2 regions of the Pseudomonas sp. NPDC089752 genome follow, and region 1 is predicted to be linked to the other one. Evidence: riboswitches for the same ligand, from Rfam matches in the RefSeq annotation. Region 1 holds a riboswitch; the other holds the start of a gene.

Region 1 (9,771 bases):
TGGCTGCCAGTGGGTCTCGACGGGCAACTGAAGGGTACCGTTGAGCGCTTGCTCGATAATCTGCAGCGCCAGCAACTCAAGGCGCTCGCGGGTGTCACCGCAGGTGCGCCACGCGGCTTCGCTGATGGTTTGCAGCAGTGCAGGACGTGGGCCAGCCCAGGCCTGCCCGAGGTCGCAGTCCAACGGGTCGAAGCCCAGCGCCATGGCCTTGGCGAGCGAGCGCAGCAAGCTGGCATTGCCGCCGCGGCCATCGCCGCGTTCGACCCGCAGCAGGGCGAGCAAGGTGTCAATGCGCAAGCGCGCTTGTGGGGACTCGCCGAACACATGCAAACCGTCGCGAATCTGCGATTCCTTGAGGTCGCACAGGTAGGTATCCAGGCGCGGCAGCCACACGGCGGCATCATCCAACTGGCCTTCCAGCTGCAGTTCACGGTCGATGTGGTTGGCCTTCACCAGGTCAAGAATGTCGCCCTGCAGTTCCCGGGCGCGCCGTGGGTCGAGCATCTGCGCTTCGTAGAATTCATCGGCCAGTTGCTCCAGATGGCGCAGTGGCCCGTAGGTTTCGGCACGCGTCAGCGGCGGCATCAGATGGTCGATGATTACCGCTTGGGTGCGGCGCTTGGCCTGGGCCCCCTCGCCCGGGTCGTTGACGATGAACGGGTAGATATTCGGCAGCGGGCCCAGCAGCGCATCGGGCCAGCACTGGGCGGACAGGCCGACGCCCTTGCCGGGCAGCCATTCGAGGTTGCCGTGCTTGCCGACATGGATGACCGCATCGGCGGCGTAGGCATGGCGCAGCCAGAAATGGAACGCCAGGTAGCCATGTGGCGGCACCAGGTCCGGGTCGTGGTACACGGCACTGGGGTCCACTTGATAGCCACGCGCCGGCTGGATACCAACGAAGGTCAGGCCAAAACGCAGGCCGGCGACCATCAGACGGCCGCTGCGGTACATCGGGTCCTGCTCGGGCGGGCCCCAACGTTCCAGAACAGCCTGGCGGTTCGCTTCGGGCAGGCGGTCGAAGGCGGCCTGGTAATCCGCCATGCTCAGACTCTGCGCGCAGGGGCGCTGGTCGAGGTGTTCGAGATCGTTGGTGACACCGCCAAGCAGCTGATGAATCAGCTGCGTGCCGCTGCTGGGCAGTTCGGCCAGCGGGTAGCCTTCGGCTTGCAGGGCTTTGAGGATATTCAGAGCCGCCGCAGGGGTATCCAGCCCAACGCCGTTGCCGATGCGCCCATCACGGGTCGGGTAGTTGGCCAGCACCAGCGCCACGCGTTTCTGCCCATTGGGCAGGCGCGCCAGCTCGACCCAACGCCGTGCCAGTTCGGCGACGAAGTCCATGCGCTCGGGATGGGCGCGGTAGCAGACCACGTCGGACTGGCTGCGCTCACTGCGCCAGGCCATGTCCTTGAAGCTCACCGGGCGCGTGATGATGCGCCCATCCAGTTCTGGCAGGGCAATGTGCATGGCCAGGTCGCGGGCACCAAGGCCCTGCTCGCTGGCCTCCCAGCCGGGCTGGTTGTCCTGCGCGCAAATCGCCTGCAGCACCGGGATGTCGCGCCGGAACGGTCGCAGGTTGGGACATTCCGGGCTGGACAGGGCAAAGCCTGTCGTGTTGATCAGCACCTCGGCGCCTACTTCATCCAGCCAACCTTCAACCTGCTCCAGGCAGGCGCTTTCCTTGAGACTGGCGACGGCGATCGGCAACGGGTTGAGCCCAGCGGCCAGCAGCCGTTCGCAGAAAACGTCTATGAACGCGGTGTTGGCCGCCTGCAGGTGCGAGCGGTAGAACAGCAGCGGCGCCACCGGATGTTCCGGGTGCCACTGGGCGTACCAGTCCTCCAGGGCGGCTGCGGGGATGTGCGGATGGTAGACCGAGGTGCGTGGCAATGGCTGCGGCGCATCCCAGCTGTAATCGCGGCCCAGCCACTGATTGGCCAGGCACTTGAACAGGTTGACGGCATTGGCCTTGCCACCTTGGCGCAAGTAATGCCACAGGCGCTCGGCCGGCTCGCCCGTGACCGTGCCAAGGCCGGTCAGCTCGGGGTCGGGACGATCGTCACCGGGCACCAGGATCAACTGTACGCCGCGCGAGGCCAGTTCGACCAATTGCTCGACCCCATAGCGCCAGTAGCCGACGCCGCCGTGCAACGACACCAGGATCACCTTGGCATGGCGCAGGACCTCGTCGACGTACAAGTCGACCGAGGCGTGGTTTTGCACTTGCATGGGGTTGGCCAGGCGCAGGCTGGGGTAGTCATCCGGCAGTTGCTCGGCGGTTTCGGCGAGCAGGGCCAGGTGCGAATCGCCGCTGCAGAGGATCACCAGTTCGGCGGGCGTCTGGCCGAGGTCGGCGATGCTGTCGTCCGGCACGAAGCCGCCGGGCTGGGTCCGCAGCAGGTGCATGGGTCAGGCGCCCAGGGCTTGGCGCAGGCGCGCTTCCAGTTGCGCGGCATCGAGGTCCTGGCCAATCAGCACCAGGCGGGTGATGCGCGGCTCGTCGGCGCGCCAGGCGCGGTCGAAATGCTTGTCGAAGCGGGTGCCCACACCCTGTACCAGCAGGCGCATCGGCTTGCCGGGGATGGCCGCGAAGCCCTTGGCGCGCAGGATGCCGAACTCCACCACCAACTGGGTCAGCGCATCGAGCAACAGGGCTTCGTCAGCTTCAGGCAGGTCGATGGAAATGGAATCGAAGGCGTCATGGTCGTGATCGTCATGATCGTCGCCGTCGTGGTGCGAGTCATGGTGAGTACGGCGGCCATCGATGTGCGCCTCCGACTCGGCGCCCACGCCCAGCAGCACTTCCAGCGGCAAGCGCCCGCTGCTGGCTTCGATCACCTTGACCGCTGGCGGCAGTTCTTCAGCAACCTCAGCGCGTACTTTGGCCAGGCCCTCGGCGCCGATCAGGTCGGCTTTGTTCAGCACCACCAGGTCGGCGCTGGCCAACTGATCGGCGAACAATTCATGCAGGGGCGATTCATGGTCCAAGTTGGGGTCGAGCTTGCGCTGGGCATCGACCTGGTCCGGGTAGGCGGCGAAGGTGCCGGCGGCTACGGCTGGGCTGTCGACGACGGTAATGACCGCATCAACGGTGCAGGCGTTGCGGATTTCCGGCCACTGGAAAGCTTGCACCAGCGGTTTGGGCAGGGCCAGACCGCTGGTTTCGATGAGAATGTGATCAAGGTCGCTGCGGCGCGCCACCAGTTCGCGCATCACCGGGAAGAACTCTTCCTGCACGGTGCAGCACAGGCAGCCGTTGGCCAACTCATAGACGCGGCCGCTCGCCTCTTCCTCGGTGCAGCCGATGCTGCACTGCTTGAGGATTTCGCCGTCGATGCCGAGTTCGCCGAATTCGTTGACGATCACTGCGATGCGGCGGCCCTGGGCGTTGTCGAGCATGTGCCGGAGCAAGGTGGTCTTGCCCGAGCCGAGGAAGCCGGTGACGATGGTGACGGGGAGCTTGGCCAGTGTTTTCATGTCGCGTTGCCCTTGGCAGGATGGCGCGGGCATGCGGGACGAAAGCCGCGGGCCAGATGGCCGGGCTCGTTCGCCACCGGATCACCCCGCCCGGTTGAAAGTCGAAAACGTTGCGAGGCAGGTCTCCTGGCTTGCACCGTTCCGGCCCCTCTTTGAACAGGGCTGGCGGGATGACGCCTTCCCGCGTCTGGGCGCAGTGGCTGTGTCGATCCGTTTCGGTGCTTACAGTTGCGGGGGGCAGCCGCGGCTTGTACCGCGTTCCCGTCTTAGCTTCGGCGTGGCCGAAGAACCTCGAAGCGGCAAGGCTACGCGGGGGGGTGGGGATGGTCAACTCATGGCTTGAGATTTGTATTGGTCTGTAGATCGAGCGCCGCCCGCGGCGCATCGCGGATGAATCCGCTCCTACAGGCCACCACGGCCGCCGTTGCCACAAATGGCCGTGGGTAGACCGTAGGAGCGGATTCATCCGCGATGCGCCGCGCGGCGGCGCTCGATCTCAAGGGCAATACAAATCTCAAGCGAACACACCGCCCCCAACCAATTGACGCAAACCCTCCCCCGTGCTCTCCTTACACCTCGCGTTCAGGTGCCCCCACGGGGGTGAAACGGGAAACCGGTGCGTCGCAGGCCCCCACCAGGGCGCGACAAACCCGGTGCTGCCCCCGCAACGGTAAGCGAGTGAAACGTCTGGACCACTGTGCCACGCAGTACGGCATGGGAAGGTGACGCTTTATCAGGAGCCCTGCTCCTCCTCGCAAGCCCGGAGACCGGCCTGGCGTTCATGAACACCCCGCGGTGGGCGGGCGCTGTCGCATTCCCCTGGGCCTTGAGGTCCGGGGTTGTCGCGCTCGCCTGTGCCCCGTTGCCCATACAAAAGCAAAGCAGAGGAACGCGTCATGCCCATCACCAGCACCAAGCACGCTATCGCCACTCCCGTCACCCTCAGCCAGCGCGTGGTCATCGCCGCCGCCGCCAGCTTGCTGGGCCTGTGCCTGGTCTACTTCGCCGGTTTTTCGCACCTCGAAGCCGTGCACAATGCCGCGCATGACACCCGCCACAGCGCCGCCTTCCCCTGCCACTGAGACCGCCCCATGATCAAGCGTATTGCCCGCACCGCCGGGTTCAGCGGCCTGCTTGCAGCCTTGCTGCTTACCCTGTTGCAAAGTTTCTGGGTGGCTCCGTTGATTCTGCAGGCGGAAACCTACGAATCGGCGGCGCCTGCCGTCGAGCAGCACAGCCATGACGGTGAAGCAGCCGTTGCCCATGAACATGCCGCCGGGCATGAACACAGCGAAGAGGCCTGGTCGCCAGAAGACGGCTGGCAGCGCATCCTCTCCACCACCGGTGGCAATCTGGTCGTCGCCGTCGGCTTCGCACTGATACTCGCTGCCCTTTACAGCCTGCGCGAGCCTGGCCGCGTTGGCACCGGTGCGCTCTGGGGCCTGGCTGGCTTCGCCGTGTTCTGCCTGGCGCCCACGCTGGGCCTGCCGCCCGAGCTGCCCGGTACTGCCGCCGCCGACCTCGGCCTGCGTCAGAGTTGGTGGATCGGTACTGCTGCCAGCACAGCTGCCGGCCTGGCCCTGCTGGTATTTGCCCGGCACTGGCTGCTCAAGGCGCTGGGCGTGGTATTGCTGGTGATGCCCCATGTCATCGGCGCACCACAGCCCGAAGTTCACGCAAGTCTGGCCCCCGAAGCCCTGGAAACTCAGTTCAAGATCGCTTCGTGGCTGACCAATGCCGCCTTCTGGCTGGCCCTGGGGCTGCTCAGTGCCTGGCTGTATCGCCGCTCCAGCCAGGCGTGATGGCCAGCGAACAACCGCAGCTGGCGCTGTACGCCGGCTTCGGTTGCCGCCGGGGCTGCCCGGTGGACATTCTCGACACCCTGCTGCGCCAAGCACTGGACAACCATGGCCTGGCGCTGTCAGCCTTGCAGGGCATCGCCAGTATCGCCTTGAAAGCCGACGAGCCTGGCCTGCTACAACTCGCCAAACGTCACAACCTGCCATTGGTGATCTTCTACGCCAACCAGCTCCAGGCGTTCGAGCCCTTGCTCAGCCATCGCTCCGCGCAAGCCTTTGCCCACAGTGGCTGCTGGGGCGTTGCGGAGAGCACGGCGCTGGCGCTGGCGCAGCTCAATCACGGCAGTACCCAGCTGCGGGTGCCACGGCAAACGCTCGGCGCCGCTACCCTCGCCCTCGCCTGCGGCGAATAATCGCAACATCCAAGGATTTTTCATGACGGTCTACTTCATTGGCGCCGGCCCCGGTGACCCCGAGCTGATAACGGTCAAAGGGCAACGCCTGATCCGTCAATGCCCGGTGATCATCTATGCCGGCTCCTTGGTACCCGCCGCTGTACTCGAAGGCCACCAGGCCGAAACGCTCATCAACAGTGCTGAACTGCATCTGGAACAGATCATCGACGCCATGCGCACAGCGCATGCAAAAGGCCAGGACGTGGCCCGCGTGCACAGTGGCGACCCCAGCTTGTATGGAGCCATCGGCGAGCAGATCCGCCACCTGCGCGAGCTGGGTATCGACTACCAGATCATCCCTGGGGTGACGGCCACCGCTGCCAGCGCCGCCTTGCTGGGCTGCGAGCTGACCCTGCCCGAGGTGGCGCAGACCGTCATCCTCACCCGTTACGGCGACAGCTCACCGATGCCTGCCGGGGAACAACTGGGCGATCTTGCCCGGCATGGCAGCACCTTGGCCATCCACCTCGGGGTCAAGCACCTGGCACGCATCGTCGACGAACTCCTGCCCCATTACGGCAGCGGCTGCCCTGTGGCCGTGGTGCACCGCGCGACCTGGCCGGACCAGGACTGGGTGCGCGGCACCCTCGGCGACATCGTCGAGCAAGTCGCCGCCAAGGGCTTTCGTCGCACCGCCTTGATCCTCGTTGGCCACGTGTTGGGAGACGCGCCGTTCGCCGCATCCGCCCTGTATCGCGCCGGCCATGCACACCTCTATCGGCCAGCCGACTAACCGTTGCCAAGTGCCCAATGGCCGGAGCAGACTCCAGGTTCCTGACCACGGACTGGAGTCATGCCCATGCTGGCGCTACGCCCTAATTGCGAATGCTGCAATGCTGATCTGCCGGGCGATAGCCCTGATGCGCTGATCTGCTCGTTCGAATGCACGTTCTGCCGCCTTTGTGCCGAAACCCGCTTCCACGGCCGCTGCCCCAATTGTACCGGCCAGCTGCTGCAACGCCCCGCCCGCGTCGGCCAGGCGTTGCACAACAATCCCGCTTCTACTCAGCGCGTTCTGAAATCCCACACCGCCTGCAAGTAACCAATCATTGCAGATAACATCGAAGTCGATCCAAAGATGCCTGTTTTCAGGCATTTTTGTAGGATTTTTCAACAACGCCAACATCATTAGTCAACAGATCTATACTCGCCATTACCAAGGCGTCGGAATGGTCGTATCGTGCTGCGCTGCAGAAAGATCTTGCAGACGTATTCCTGATTAGCTCAGGGAATTGGCCCACATTCCGACAGGAGTTATCTTCATGACAACCGTGCTGATCGTCGACGACCACTCTACCGTTCGATTTGCCGTACGCATGCTGCTTGAGCGCGAGCGCTTTCAAGTCATTGGTGAAGTCGACAACGGTAGCGAAGTGGCTCAGGTAGCTCGCAAGCTGCAACCTGATGTGGTGGTCCTGGACATCGGCCTACCTGGACTGGACGGCATGGAAGTGATCAAGCGCCTGCAGCAGCTCGAACACGCCCCCAAGATCATGGTATTGACCGGCCAAGCCACCGACCTGTATGTACGTCGCTGCCTGGATGCCGGCATTGGCGCATTCGTCACCAAGAGTGAAGACCTCGACGCCCTGATTTTTGCGATCAAAGCCTTGGTCAAGGGGTACTCCACCTTTCCGCAAATGGCAGTCAACAGTAATACGCTGGACAGCGAGCCGACTCGGCTGGGCAGCCTGTCCAACCGGGAAATGGAAGTGCTTCGCCGGCTGTCCAACGGTGAAAACAACAAGCATATCGGCTCCCAGATGAACCTGAGCGCCAAGACCATCAGCACCTACCGAGGCCGCATCATGGACAAGCTCAAGACCGAGTCACTGGTGGAGATGGTCGATCTGGCCAAGCGCAACAACGTCAACTGAGCGCGATTGCCATGATTCACGCGCTGACAGGCCTGCTCCTGGCCATCGGCCTGGCCTGCTGCCCTGCCATGACCCTGGCCGATGCAGAACCACGTCAGTTGCTGGCGCGAGCCGTCAGTGCCGCCCCCCCTTTGCAGCTGGACGCTCAGGACCGGCAATGGCTGCAGCAGCGCAAGGTCTTGCTGCTGGGCAGTTCGCGCCCCGACTATCCGCCGTTCGAGATCAACATCAGCCCGGCCGACTATGAAGGCCTGAGCGCCGATTACGCCGGGCTGATCGCCGAGCAGCTGGGCATACCGGTTGAAGTCAGGCGCTTTACCAGCCGCCATGAAGCAATCGCCGCCCTGCGCGCGGGTAGCATCGACTTGTTGGGCAGTTCCAACGCATTCGAAGCCGCGGATGCTCAGCTGAGCCTCAGCCTGCCCTATGCCGACGACCTGCCAGTGATCGTCACCCGCGAAGGGCGCACTCTGAAACAGAACAAAGACCTGGCGGGCCTGCGCCTTGCCATGGTCGATCACTACCTGCCGGGCGAAACGGTCCGCAGGCTTTATCCCAAAGCACAGTTGAGCTTCTATCGCTCGACCCTCGCTGGCTTGGCAGCGGTCGAATTGGGCGAGGCGGACGCTTACCTGGGCGACGCCATCAGTACCGACTTCCTGATCGGCAAAAGCTACCAGGGCACGGTGAAGATCGACCATTTCTGCCAAGTCCCGGCAGCCACTTTCTCCTTTGCTCTAGCCAGGGACAATCCACGCCTGCGGCGCCTGATCGATGCGGCGCTGGGCAAAATCAACGACAGCGAGCGGCTAAGCATCCTGCGCCGCTGGACCAGCGGCAATACCAGCCTGCTTCTGGAACGCCACCTGTCCGCCCTGACCGCTGAAGAACAGGCCTGGATAGACAACCATCCCACTGTCAGCGTATTGATGGACCCCGCACTCGCGCCATTGACCTTCAACGATGCCCAGCAGCGCCCCAGCGGTATCACCATCGAGCTGCTCAAGCAGATCACCCTGCGTACAGGCTTGCAGTTCAAGCTGATCGAACGCAACGCCGTGCAGACCATGGTCGAACAGGTGGCCCGCAGCGAGGCGTACATGATCGGTGCGCTAGGTTATGGCGCCGAGCGCGCCAGGCACGTGCGCTACACCCGCCCCTATCTGGTCAGCCCCAGAGTACTGGTCACGCGCAGCCAGGCCACCTGGCCACTGCAGACCACAGGCATGGACGGGCAGCGCATCGCCCTGCTGCGCGGTTCGCCCCAGAGGGCCGATGTGCAACGCCAGTACCCGCTGGCCAAAATAATCGAAGTGAACAATCCGCTGGGGTTGATGGAGGCTGTGGCCAACGGTGATGCGGATGTCGCCTTCAGCAGCCACATCAATGCGACGTACTACATCAACCACGTCTTCCAGGGCCAGTTGCGCATTGCCAGCGTGCTGGGTGATGACCCAGCCATTGCCGCGTTCGCCGTCGCCCCCGACCAACCACAACTGCAGGCCATACTCGACAAGGCCCTGCTGAGCATCCCACCTGAAGAGTTGGACCAACTGATAAACCGTTGGCGTACCAGCACCCTGGTCAGTGACAGCCCTTGGCGCAATTACCGCACGCTGGCGCTGCAAGTACTGGTACTGGCCGCGTTACTGCTGGCTGGCGTGGTGTTCTGGAACAGCTACTTGCGTAAGCTGATCCACCAGCGCACCGAAGCCCAGCACGCACTGCAAGCGCAGCTGGCGCTCAGCCGCGGCTTGCTCGAGCAACTGCGCCAGGCCAAAGACGATGCCGAGCAAGCCAGCCAGACCAAGAGCACGTTCCTGGCGACCATGAGCCACGAGATCCGCACCCCCATGAATGCCGTGATCGGCCTGCTCGAAATGGCATTGGAAGATAGCCGGGACGGTCGCAGCGATACCCTGGCGCTGCAGACCGCGCACGATTGCGCCGTGGGCCTGCTGGGGCTGATCGGCGATATTCTGGATATCTCGCGCGTGGAGTCCGGTCACATGACACTGCAGCCGGTGGTCACCGACCTGGTAGAGCTGGTCCGCGGCACCATGAGAGTGTTCGAAGGCAACGCTCGCACCAAAGGCTTGCGCCTGCAGAGCGAGCTGCCAGACGGCCCTGTCTGGGTACTGGCAGACCCTACGCGTCTGAAGC
Region 2 (9,771 bases), on a different contig from region 1:
CAGCCCAGGGTCAGGGTGAGGAACAGCAGCGAAGGCGGGTATTTGGTGATATTGAAAAAGCTCATCAGCGTCTGCGTGAATGTCGGGTAGCCGCTCCACGGCGCTTCGCCGTAGCCGTTGAGCATGCGCAGCACGACGAAGCCCAGCAACGCGATCACGCCGGCCAGCAGCAGTCGATTCTGGCGTTTTTGCGCATCCTTGCCACGGGCAAACCATGGGCCAAGGCCATAGCCCAGGGCGATCACGCCAATCCAAGGCAGCACCGGGTAGGAAGTACGCAGGCGCAGGCTATCGGAAAATTCCAGCCAACCCCGATCATGCAAAATCGCCCACGGTACATGCATGGCCGACTCCACGCCGAAGTGCAGGCCATCGAGCAGGTTGTGGCCAGCGATGATCACGGCACCGACGGCCAGCAGAACAGGGCGCGGCAGCCACACCAGCAGCGACAGGGCGATCATGCTGACGCCGATGGCCCAGATCACCTGCAGGTAGATCACGCTGGGCGGCAGCTGGAAGGTCCAGGCGAAGTTGACCAGGGTGAGCTCCAGCACCACCAGGAACAGGCCGCGCTTGAACAGGAACGCCGAAACATCGCTGCGGCCCTGGTACTTCTCGCCGTACAGCCAGGCCGACAGGCCCGTGAGCAGCACGAACACCGGCGCGCACAGGTGGGCCAGGGTGCGGCTGGCGAACAGCGTCGGGTCGGTGGCGTCGATGGTCATCGGGTCGCTGACCTGGCGGTGGAGGAAGAACGTCTCGCGGACGTGGTCGAGCAGCATGAAGAGGATTACCAGACCGCGTAGGGCGTCGATGCTCTGTAGGCGCTGGGTGAGCAGGGTGGGGGTGGCGCTTGTCATGGAGAGTCGCAGGCAGGAATGAATGTCAAATGAAACGTTATCTTATAACTATTTCATTTGAGTAGAAAGGTGTTTTTGTGTTGTTCATACCGGCCCTTTCGCGGGCAAGCCCGCTCCCACAGGTGCATCACTGATCGCGAGACAGCGGAGATCCTGTGGGAGCGGGCTTGCCCGCGAAGAGGCCGGTAAAGCCGACTCACATCAGAAGCTGTAATCCACCGTCGCAAAGTACGACCGCGGCACACCCATGATCCACTGCGTACCACTGAACGCCGACGCCACATACTCCCGGTCGAACAGGTTGTTCACCTGCAACCCCAAGCGCACATCCGGCAGCACCTGCCAGCCGATATTGGCATCGACCACGGTATACCCCGGCGCGCTCTGGGTGTTGGCCGTGTTGGCATAACGCTCGTCCACATAGCGCGCGCCAATACCGGCCTCGACCTGCTGGCCGAAGCCCTTGCTTAGCCACAGGTTGGCAGTGCGCCGTGGCACGTTAGCCGGGCGGTTGCCGGCGCGGTCCTGGGGCACGCCGCCGACCAGCTCGTCGAAGTCATCGTACTTGGCGCGCACCAGCGAGGCATTGGCTGACACTTGCCACTGCTGCGGCAAGGCCAGCTCCAGGGTCGCCTCCAGGCCATCGGAAGTCTGCTGCCCGGCCTGCTGTTTTTCATGGGTCAGCGGGTCATCCACCAGCAGCTTTTTCTTGACGATGTGGAAGGCGGCCAGTGTCCACTCGCCTCGACCGTCCCAGAAGCGCTGCTTGAGGCCCAGTTCGGTCTGCTTCGACTCGGTCAGGTCGTAGTTCATCTGCGTCGGGCTGAGGCTGACCAGGTTGTTCACCCCGTCCTCGCTCGTTGAGTACTGGCCGTACAGCGACAGGTTGTCGGTGGCGGCGAACACCAGCCCGGCGCGCCAGTTGCCGCCGTTCAGGCTGCGGTCGCTGCGGGTATCGTTGGTGAGATTGTCGCGGTCGATGTGGTTCTGGTCGCGCCGCACGCCGGTCACCAACGACAGGCGCTCGGTCAGTTGCAGGCGGTTCTCGGCGAACAGGGCGAAGGTGTGGGTGGTGGACAGGGTTTGCGGACGGGTCGGCGAGTCGCTGTGGAAGTACCCCGGCGCCGGCTGCCACGGGTCGATGTAGTCGCCGCCCACATCGTTGTACGGCGAGTTGCTGTCGACGTTGAAGCGCACCTTGTTGTACTCGGCGCCGACCACGGTCTTGCTCGCCAGGCCGAACAGCGAATGGTCGAAGGTGAAAGTCTGGCGGTCGCCGATCTGTTCCTGGTTGTGCTTGATCTCCAGGTAGCTCTGGCGCAGCAGCTGCTCACGGTCGGCGTCCCAGCTGTAGTCCTCGGCGTTGCGCCAGTGGCGGCGGCTCTTGATGTAGTAGAGCTGGTTGCTGGCGCTGAGCTGGTCGTTGATCGTCCAACCGGTGGTGAAGCGGGTCCACTCGTCGTGGTAGCGCTGCTGGTCATTCTGGATGTTGTAGTTCTTCTTGCGCAGGCTGCTGCGGTAGTGGCCGTCGATCAGCGGCGTGCCGTAGTAGTTGGCGGGCTCGGCGTCGCCACGCTCATGGGCCAGGGTGAAGCTCAGGTCGTCGCTGGCGTCGAAACGCAGCGCGGCGCTGAGGGCCAGGCTGCGCGAGTCGGTGCGGTCGACCCAGCCGTTGCCGGCCTGCTGGTTGAGGGTCAGGCGGTAGCTCAGGCGCTCGCTGAGGCTGCCGCCGCTGTCCAGGCCCAGTTGCTGGCGGTCCCAGGAGCCGTAGCCCAGGCGCACGTGGTTGCGGATGTCGCCGCTGAAGGGCTTCTTCGGGATCACGTTGATGACCGCACCGGTGGCGCCTTCGCCATACAGCACCGAGGCTGGGCCGCGGATCACATCGATGCGCTCGACCATCCACGGGTCGACCGGAAAGGTCTGGGTGCCGGCACCGGTATACAGGCGTGCGCCGTCGAACAGCGTCATCACCGAGCCGTGGCCGGTAAAGCCACGGGCCGACAAGCCGGTGCCGCCATCGCCGGGGCTGCCGACGAAGGTGATGCCCGGCGAGCGGGTCACGGCGTCCTGCACGGTAAGGTTGTTGCGTTGCTGGATCTCTTCGGCGGTGATGTTGCTGGTGCTGGCCGGGGTTTCCAGGGCGCTGAGGTTCAGCCGTGAGCCGGCCTGGGTCGGCGTGGCAAGGTCGACGTGCTGCTCATCGTGGGTGTCGGTGATGGCCGTGGAGGGTAGTGCCAGGACGGCGTTGTCGTGGTCATCGGCCAGGGCTGGCAGGGCGACGGCCAGGCAGGCCGCCAGCGGGTGAAGCTTGAAGAAACGGGACATGTCTTTCCACTGACTGCAGGAATGAATGGATCCCGGTGGAAAACACGCAAAGGCACAACCGCGCACGCAGGCGCGCACGCAGATACCGGCCTGCGCCCGCCCACCGCGGGTTGCCAAGTGAAGCTTCAGGCCGGTCTCCGGGCTTGCGAGGGTCATGACGCCTTCACCTTCCCATGCATGCGCACAGTGGTGTGTCGAAGGCCTCACTCGCTTACCGTTGCGGGGGCAGCGCCGGACTTGTCGTGGACCACGACGCACCGGCTTCCCGTTTCACCCTGCGCACGGCGGCGCAGGACACCTGAAACTGGCGCGCATCTGACCACTGGTCGGGGCGCGCGTCAATCATTTACCTGCCGTGGTGATCAGTGCGCCCCGGCCGACTTGCTCAGGTCGCTTTCGGCCCATTCGGTGTAGATGCAGGCATCGGCCACCGCCCAGCGCACCTTCACGGTATCGCCCGGTTGCATTGGCATGCCAGCAGCCGACAGCGCCTTCACCGTCAGTTCGGTGCCGCCCGGGGTCATCACATGGCAGGTCTGGCTTTCGCCGAGGAACAGTACTTCGCCGACTTTTGCATCGACCTCGTTCCAGCCTGCGGGCAACGGTTCGCGCGCAGCCTGCTCGGTGGTCAGGGCCAGGGCCTTTTCCGGACGCACCATGATCAGCGCATCCTGCCCGGCCGCCAGGCCAGGGGTCAGGCGGATCGCCACCGGTTGGCCTTCGAAACTGCCTGCACCATGGCTGCTGGCCTTGATACGCAGGAAGTTCGAGTTGCCCAGGAATGAGGCGACGAAGGCGTTCGGTGGGTTCTGGTACAGATCGTAACCGGTGCCCAGGCCGACGATCTTGCCGTGGCTGAAGATCGCGATGCGCTGGGACAGGCGCATGGCTTCTTCCTGGTCGTGGGTCACGTAGACGATGGTGATGCCCAGCCGGCGGTGCAGCTGGCGCAGTTCGTCCTGCAGGTCTTCGCGCAGTTTCTTGTCCAGTGCGCCGAGCGGCTCGTCCATCAGCAGGATGCGCGGCTCGTACACCAGCGCACGGGCAATCGCCACGCGCTGCTGTTGGCCACCGGACATCTGCGAGGGCTTGCGATGGGCGAATTTCTCCAGTTGCACCAGCTTGAGCATGGCGTCGACCCGCTTGTTGATCTCGGCAGCGCCGAGCTTGCGGATGGCCAACGGGAAGGCGATGTTGTCGCGCACGTTCAGGTGCGGGAACAGCGAGTAGCGCTGGAACACCATGCCGATGTCACGCTTGTGCGGTGGCACGTTCACCAGCGACTGGCCGTCGACCAGGATCTCGCCGCTGCTGGGCGTTTCGAAACCGGCCAGCATCGACAGGGTGGTGGACTTGCCCGAGCCGCTGGAGCCAAGGAAAGTGAGGAACTCGCCGTCCTGGATCTCAAGGTCGAGGTTGTCCACGGCGGTGAAGTCGCCGTAATGCTTGTTCAGGCCGCGCAGGCTGACCAGGGTCTTGTTGTGCGCGTTGTCTTTGATCACTGCACTCATTGTTGTTTTCTCCGCGCAATCAAGCGTTGACTTCGGTGCGCCGGCGCAAGGCGGCGGCGATGACCATGACCAACAGCGACAGGCCGATCAGCAGCGTCGAGGCGACGGCGATCACCGGGCTCAGGTCCTGGCGCAAGGTGGTCCACATTTTCACGGGCAGGGTCTGCAGATCGGGGCTGGCCATCATCACGCTGAGCACCACTTCGTCCCACGACACCAGGAAGGCGAACAGACCGCCGGCGATCATCCCCGGGCGAATCGCCGGGAAGGTCACCTTGAAGATCGCCTGCAGGCGCGAGGCCCCGCAAATCACGGCGGCATCTTCGATCGACTGGTCGAACAGTTTCAGCGAGTTGATGATCGAGATGATGGTGAAGGGCAGGGCGACGATCACATGGCTGACCACGAAGGCGAACAGCGTGCCGGTGTAGCCCAGCTTGAGGAACAGTGCGTACACCGCCACGGCGATAATCACCAGCGGCACGATCATCGGCATGGTGAACAGCCCGTAGAGCATCTCGCGGCCGGGGAAACGGCCACGCACCAGGGCAAATGCGGTAGGCAGGCCCAGCAGCACGGCGGCGATGGTCGTCAGCACAGCCACCTTGAGGCTGGCCAGCGCAGCATCCATCCACTCCGGGTTGGCGAAGAACTGCACATACCACTTGAAGGTCCAGCCCGGAGGCGGGAACACCAGCCACTGCGACGAGCCGAACGACAGCAGGATGATGAACACCACCGGCAGCAGCAGGAACGCCGCGATGACCCCGGTGGTCAGGTACAGGCCCGTGCGCAGCGGGCGGCCCATGGCATTGGGAGACAGAAGCATGGCGGATTACCTCGCGTTGCCGACCGGGGATTCCGGCTGCAGCTTCAGGTACAGGTAGAAGAGCACCAGGGTGATCACCACCAGCAGTGCGGCGGCGGCGCTGGCCAGGCCCCAGTTGAGGAACGACTGCACCTGCTGGATGATGAATTCGGGCAGCATCATGTTCTGCGCACCGCCGAGCAGGGCGGGGGTGACGTAGTAACCGAGCGACATCACGAACACCATCAGCGCGCCGGAGAACAGGCCCGAGCGGCACAGTGGCAGGAACACCTTCCAGAAGTTGGTCCAGGGGCTGGCGCCGCAGATCGAGCCGGCCTGCAGCACCATCGGGTCGATGGCGTGCATGGTCGCCTGCAGCGGCAGCACGATGAACGGGATCATGATGTAGCTCATGCCGATCACCACGCCGGTCAGGTTGTGCACCATTTCCAGCGGCGCATCGATGATGCCCATGGCCATCAACGCCTTGTTGATCACCCCCGAGCTCTGCAGCAGTACCAGCCACGAGTAGGTGCGCGCCAGCAGGCTGGTCCACATCGACAGCAGCACGATGTTCAGCAACCAGCGGCCCCAGCCGTTGGGCACCAAGGTGATCGCCCAGGCCAGCGGGAAGCCCAGCAGCACGCTGATCAGGGTGACCACGCCGGCCACCGAGAAGGTGTTGAACAGCACCCGTGCATAGGCCGAGTTGGCGAACAGCTGCTCGTAGTTGCCCAGCCCCGGCACGGGTTCCAGCACCCCGCGCAGCAGCAGGCCGATCAGCGGGGCGAAGAAGAACAGGCCAAGGAACAGCAAGGCCGGCAGCAGGTTACGGCTGCCTTTCCAGCGCCGGCTCATGGGTTCGCGCCGGGGTGCGGTTTGCGGGGCGCCGGTGCCCGTGGGGGCACCTTGCGCATTGTGCAGGGCGTTGATGGCGACTTTCATTTGACCAACCACTCATTCCAGCGCGCAGCGATGGCTTGGCCGTTCTTGGCCCAGTAGGCGAAGTCCAGCGTGACCTGGTCCTGGGCGTAGGCGGTCGGCAGGTTCTGCGCCAGGTCCTTGTCGAGCTTGGCGACGCTGTCGACGTTGACCGGGGCGTAGGCGGTCTTGTTGGCGAACTCGGCCTGGCCCTCGGCGCTGCTGGCGTTGGCCAGGAACTTCATGGCCGCGTCCTTGTTCTTGGCGCCTTTGGGGATGACCAGGAAGTCGGCCATGACCAGATTCTGCTTCCAGCTCACGCCCACCGGCGCGCCGTCTTGCTGCAGGGCGTAGACGCGGCCGTTCCAGAACTGCCCAAGCGAGGCTTCACCGGAGGCCAGCAGTTGCTGCGACTGAGCGCCACCGCCCCACCAGACGATGTCCTTCTTGATGGTGTCGAGCTTCTTGAAGGCGCGGTCCAGGTCCAGCGGGTAGAGCTTGTCGGGCGCGACGCCGTCGGCCAGCAGGGCCAGCTCCAGCACGCCGGGGCTTGGCCATTTGTACAGGGCGCGTTTGCCGGGGTAGGTCTTGGTGTCGAACAGCGCGGTCCAGTCCACCGGCTTGTTGGCGCCGAGCTTGCCTTCGTTGTAGCCGAGCACGAACGAGAAGAAGAACGAGCCGACGCCGTGGTCGCTGACGAAGCGTGGGTCGATCTTGTCGCGTTTGATCTGGTTGAAATCGAGGGGTTCGAGCAGGCCTTCGCTGGCGGCACGCAGGGCGAAATCGGCTTCCACGTCGACCACGTCCCATTGCACGTTGCCGCTCTCGACCATGGCCTTGAGCTTGCCGTAGTCGGTCGGGCCGTCCTGGACGACTTTGATGTCGGTCGATTTGCTGAAGGGTACGGCCCATGCCTCTTTCTGGGCGTCCTGGGTGGTCCCACCCCAGCTGACGAAATTCAGGCTGTCGGCGGCCTGCACGGCCTGACATGCCAGGGTCAGCAGGCTGGCGGACAGCACTGCGGTTACACGTTTGCTCAACAGCATGGTTACGCCCTCGTTGCTTTTGTTATTCGAGGCGGGGCTTTTGGGTGCGCCCGCCAACAGTATTCGGGGAGCAGCTAAAACAAAGTGTCAGTGGCCGTTTTGAGTGTAGGCGGCGGCCTGCGATTTTAAGGTCTACGGGATATCATATTATGGTATTCCAAGCTTTTGGCAAGAGGATAAGGCGACCGGCCATCACTAATCTCTCGACCCTGCTTGGCACACTGTGGGAGCGGGCTTGCCCCGCGAAGGCGTCGGTGGATTCACTGCCGCCTTCGCGGGGCAAGCCCGTTCCCACAAGTGCCCGCTTCAGCTCAACATCCCGGGCTCGAACGGGATGCTTTGCACCACCTCCAGCTCATATCCCGCCAACCCCGCATACTTGAGCGGCGGCCCCAGGTGACGCAGCTTGCCCACGCCCAGGTCTTGAAGAATCTGCGCGCCGGTACCGACCTCCGAGTACACCTTCGACTGCCCGCGCTGGTAAGGCCGCACGGGCTGAGTCAGCTGCGGCACCCGCTCCAGCAGTGCCTGAGACGATTCGTGGTTGGCCAAAATGACCACCACCCCGGCGCCTTCCTCGGCAACCCGCTGCAGCGCCGCCCACAGCGTCCAGTTGGCCGGCCCGGCATATTCAGCGCCGACCAGGTCGCGCAGGGGGTCGATCACATGCACGCGCACCAGGGTGGGGTGCTCGCGGCGGATATCGCCCATGACCATGGCCATGTGCACACCGCCTTCGATACGGTCCTCATAGGTGACCAGGCGGAAGCTGCCATGCACCGTCGGCAGCTCGCGTTCGCCGATGCGCTTGATGGTCTGCTCGGTGCTCAGGCGATAGTGGATCAGGTCGGCGATGGTGCCGATCTTGATGCCGTGGGCGGCGGCGAACACTTCCAGGTCCGGGCGGCGGGCCATGGTGCCGTCGTCGTTGAGCACCTCGACGATCACCGAGGCTGGGGCGAAACCGGCCAGGCGCGCCAGATCGCAACCCGCTTCGGTGTGGCCGGCGCGGGTCAGCACACCGCCTTCGCGGGCGCGCAGGGGGAAGATATGGCCTGGCTGTACCAGGTCTTCGGGGCGCGCGTCAGCCGCCATCGCCGCCGCCACGGTGCGCGCCCGGTCGGCAGCGGAAATGCCGGTGGTGACGCCAGTGGCGGCCTCGATCGACACGGTGAAGGCGGTGCTGAACACGCTGCCGTTGGCCGGTACCATCTGCTCCAGGCCCAGGCGCTGACAGTGCTCGTCTGTCAGGGTCAGGCAGATCAGGCCGCGCGCTTCGCGGGCCATGAAGTTGATGGCCTGGGCGTCACAGCGCTCGGCGGCGATCAGCAGGTCGCCTTCGTTTTCCCGATCTTCGTCGTCCACCAACAGGACCATCTTGCCTTGCCGGTAGTCCTCGAGGAGTTCTTCGATGCTGTTGAAGGCCATGTTGCACGCTCACTGTGATGGGGTGATTATTATGGTATACCATCATACATAAATAATTCGGCAACAGGAGAGCAGCGGATGAAAGCGTATTGGATCGCCCACGTCGACGTGACCGACCCGGAGCAATATCAGCAGTACACCCAGCGGGCGCCTGCTGCCTTCGTGGCATTTGGCGGGCGCTTACTGGCGCGGGGCGGAAGGAGCGAGGCGATGGAGGGGCGGCCGACGCCGCAACGCAGCGTGGTGATCGAGTTCGAATCGTATGAGCAGGCGGTGGCCTGCTATCGGTCCGATCTGTACCAGGAGGCGTGCAGCCATCGCCAGGGTGTGGCGAAGGCTGAGGTCATCATTGTTGAAGGGTTCGAGCCCTGAGCTGATCAATACCGGCCCTTTCGCGGGGCAAGCCCGCTCCCACAGGATCTCCACTTGCTCGAAGGCTGTGGTGAACCTGTGGGAGCGGGCTTGCCCCGCGAAGGGGCCAGTCCTGCTTATGGCATCCCCGGCAACTCATGCGGCCGCAGATCAAACACCAGCACCTCCGCATCCAAGCCATTGCTCAACTCCAGAAGCTGCTCCTGCCGCACCCGCACACCATCACCCTCATTCAGCACCTGCCCATTGAGCTCGATACTGCCCCGCGCCACATGCACATAACCGTGGCGGTTCTCCGGCAAGGTCAGCCTCGCCCGCTCCGCGCCGTCGAACAGCCCGGCGTACACCCGCGCGTTCTGCCGTACCTGCAACGACCCCTCAGCGCCATCCGGGGAAATGATCAGCCGCAACTTGCCACGCTTCTCCTCGGCACGGAAGTGCTGCTGCTGATAACGCGGCGTAGCGCCCTTCACGTTAGGCACGATCCAGATCTGCAG

Evidence for each region. A riboswitch is a leader RNA that binds a small molecule or an ion and turns the genes downstream of it on or off. The one in region 1 is predicted to bind cobalamin.
Region 2: it holds a riboswitch for cobalamin, as region 1 does, so the genes downstream of both, ACIPZF_RS19405 (TonB-dependent receptor) here and cobW (cobalamin biosynthesis protein CobW) in region 1, are expected to answer to the same signal.

Annotation. Positions count from the first base shown of each region.
Region 1 is NZ_JBIVGP010000015.1:73,387-83,157, reverse strand. Features, by position in the region: gene cobN (cobaltochelatase subunit CobN) at 1-2,406, opposite strand, end outside; gene cobW (cobalamin biosynthesis protein CobW) at 2,410-3,477, opposite strand; cobalamin riboswitch at 3,576-3,786, opposite strand; cobalamin riboswitch at 4,045-4,268, shown strand; gene ACIPZF_RS22120 (CbtB-domain containing protein) at 4,374-4,559, shown strand; gene ACIPZF_RS22115 (CbtA family protein) at 4,569-5,279, shown strand; gene ACIPZF_RS22110 (cobalamin biosynthesis protein) at 5,279-5,689, shown strand; gene cobM (precorrin-4 C(11)-methyltransferase) at 5,712-6,464, shown strand; gene ACIPZF_RS22100 (DUF1272 domain-containing protein) at 6,531-6,773, shown strand; gene ACIPZF_RS22095 (response regulator) at 6,994-7,608, shown strand; gene ACIPZF_RS22090 (transporter substrate-binding domain-containing protein) at 7,620-9,771, shown strand, end outside.
Region 2 is NZ_JBIVGP010000011.1:158,666-168,436, forward strand. Features, by position in the region: gene ACIPZF_RS19400 (DUF1624 domain-containing protein) at 1-860, opposite strand, end outside; gene ACIPZF_RS19405 (TonB-dependent receptor) at 1,062-3,188, opposite strand; cobalamin riboswitch at 3,299-3,505, opposite strand; gene ACIPZF_RS19410 (ABC transporter ATP-binding protein) at 3,551-4,699, opposite strand; gene ACIPZF_RS19415 (ABC transporter permease) at 4,719-5,528, opposite strand; gene ACIPZF_RS19420 (ABC transporter permease) at 5,535-6,452, opposite strand; gene ACIPZF_RS19425 (ABC transporter substrate-binding protein) at 6,449-7,474, opposite strand; gene ribBA (bifunctional 3,4-dihydroxy-2-butanone-4-phosphate synthase/GTP cyclohydrolase II) at 7,781-8,902, opposite strand; gene ACIPZF_RS19435 (DUF1330 domain-containing protein) at 8,981-9,274, shown strand; gene ACIPZF_RS19440 (pirin family protein) at 9,391-9,771, opposite strand, start outside.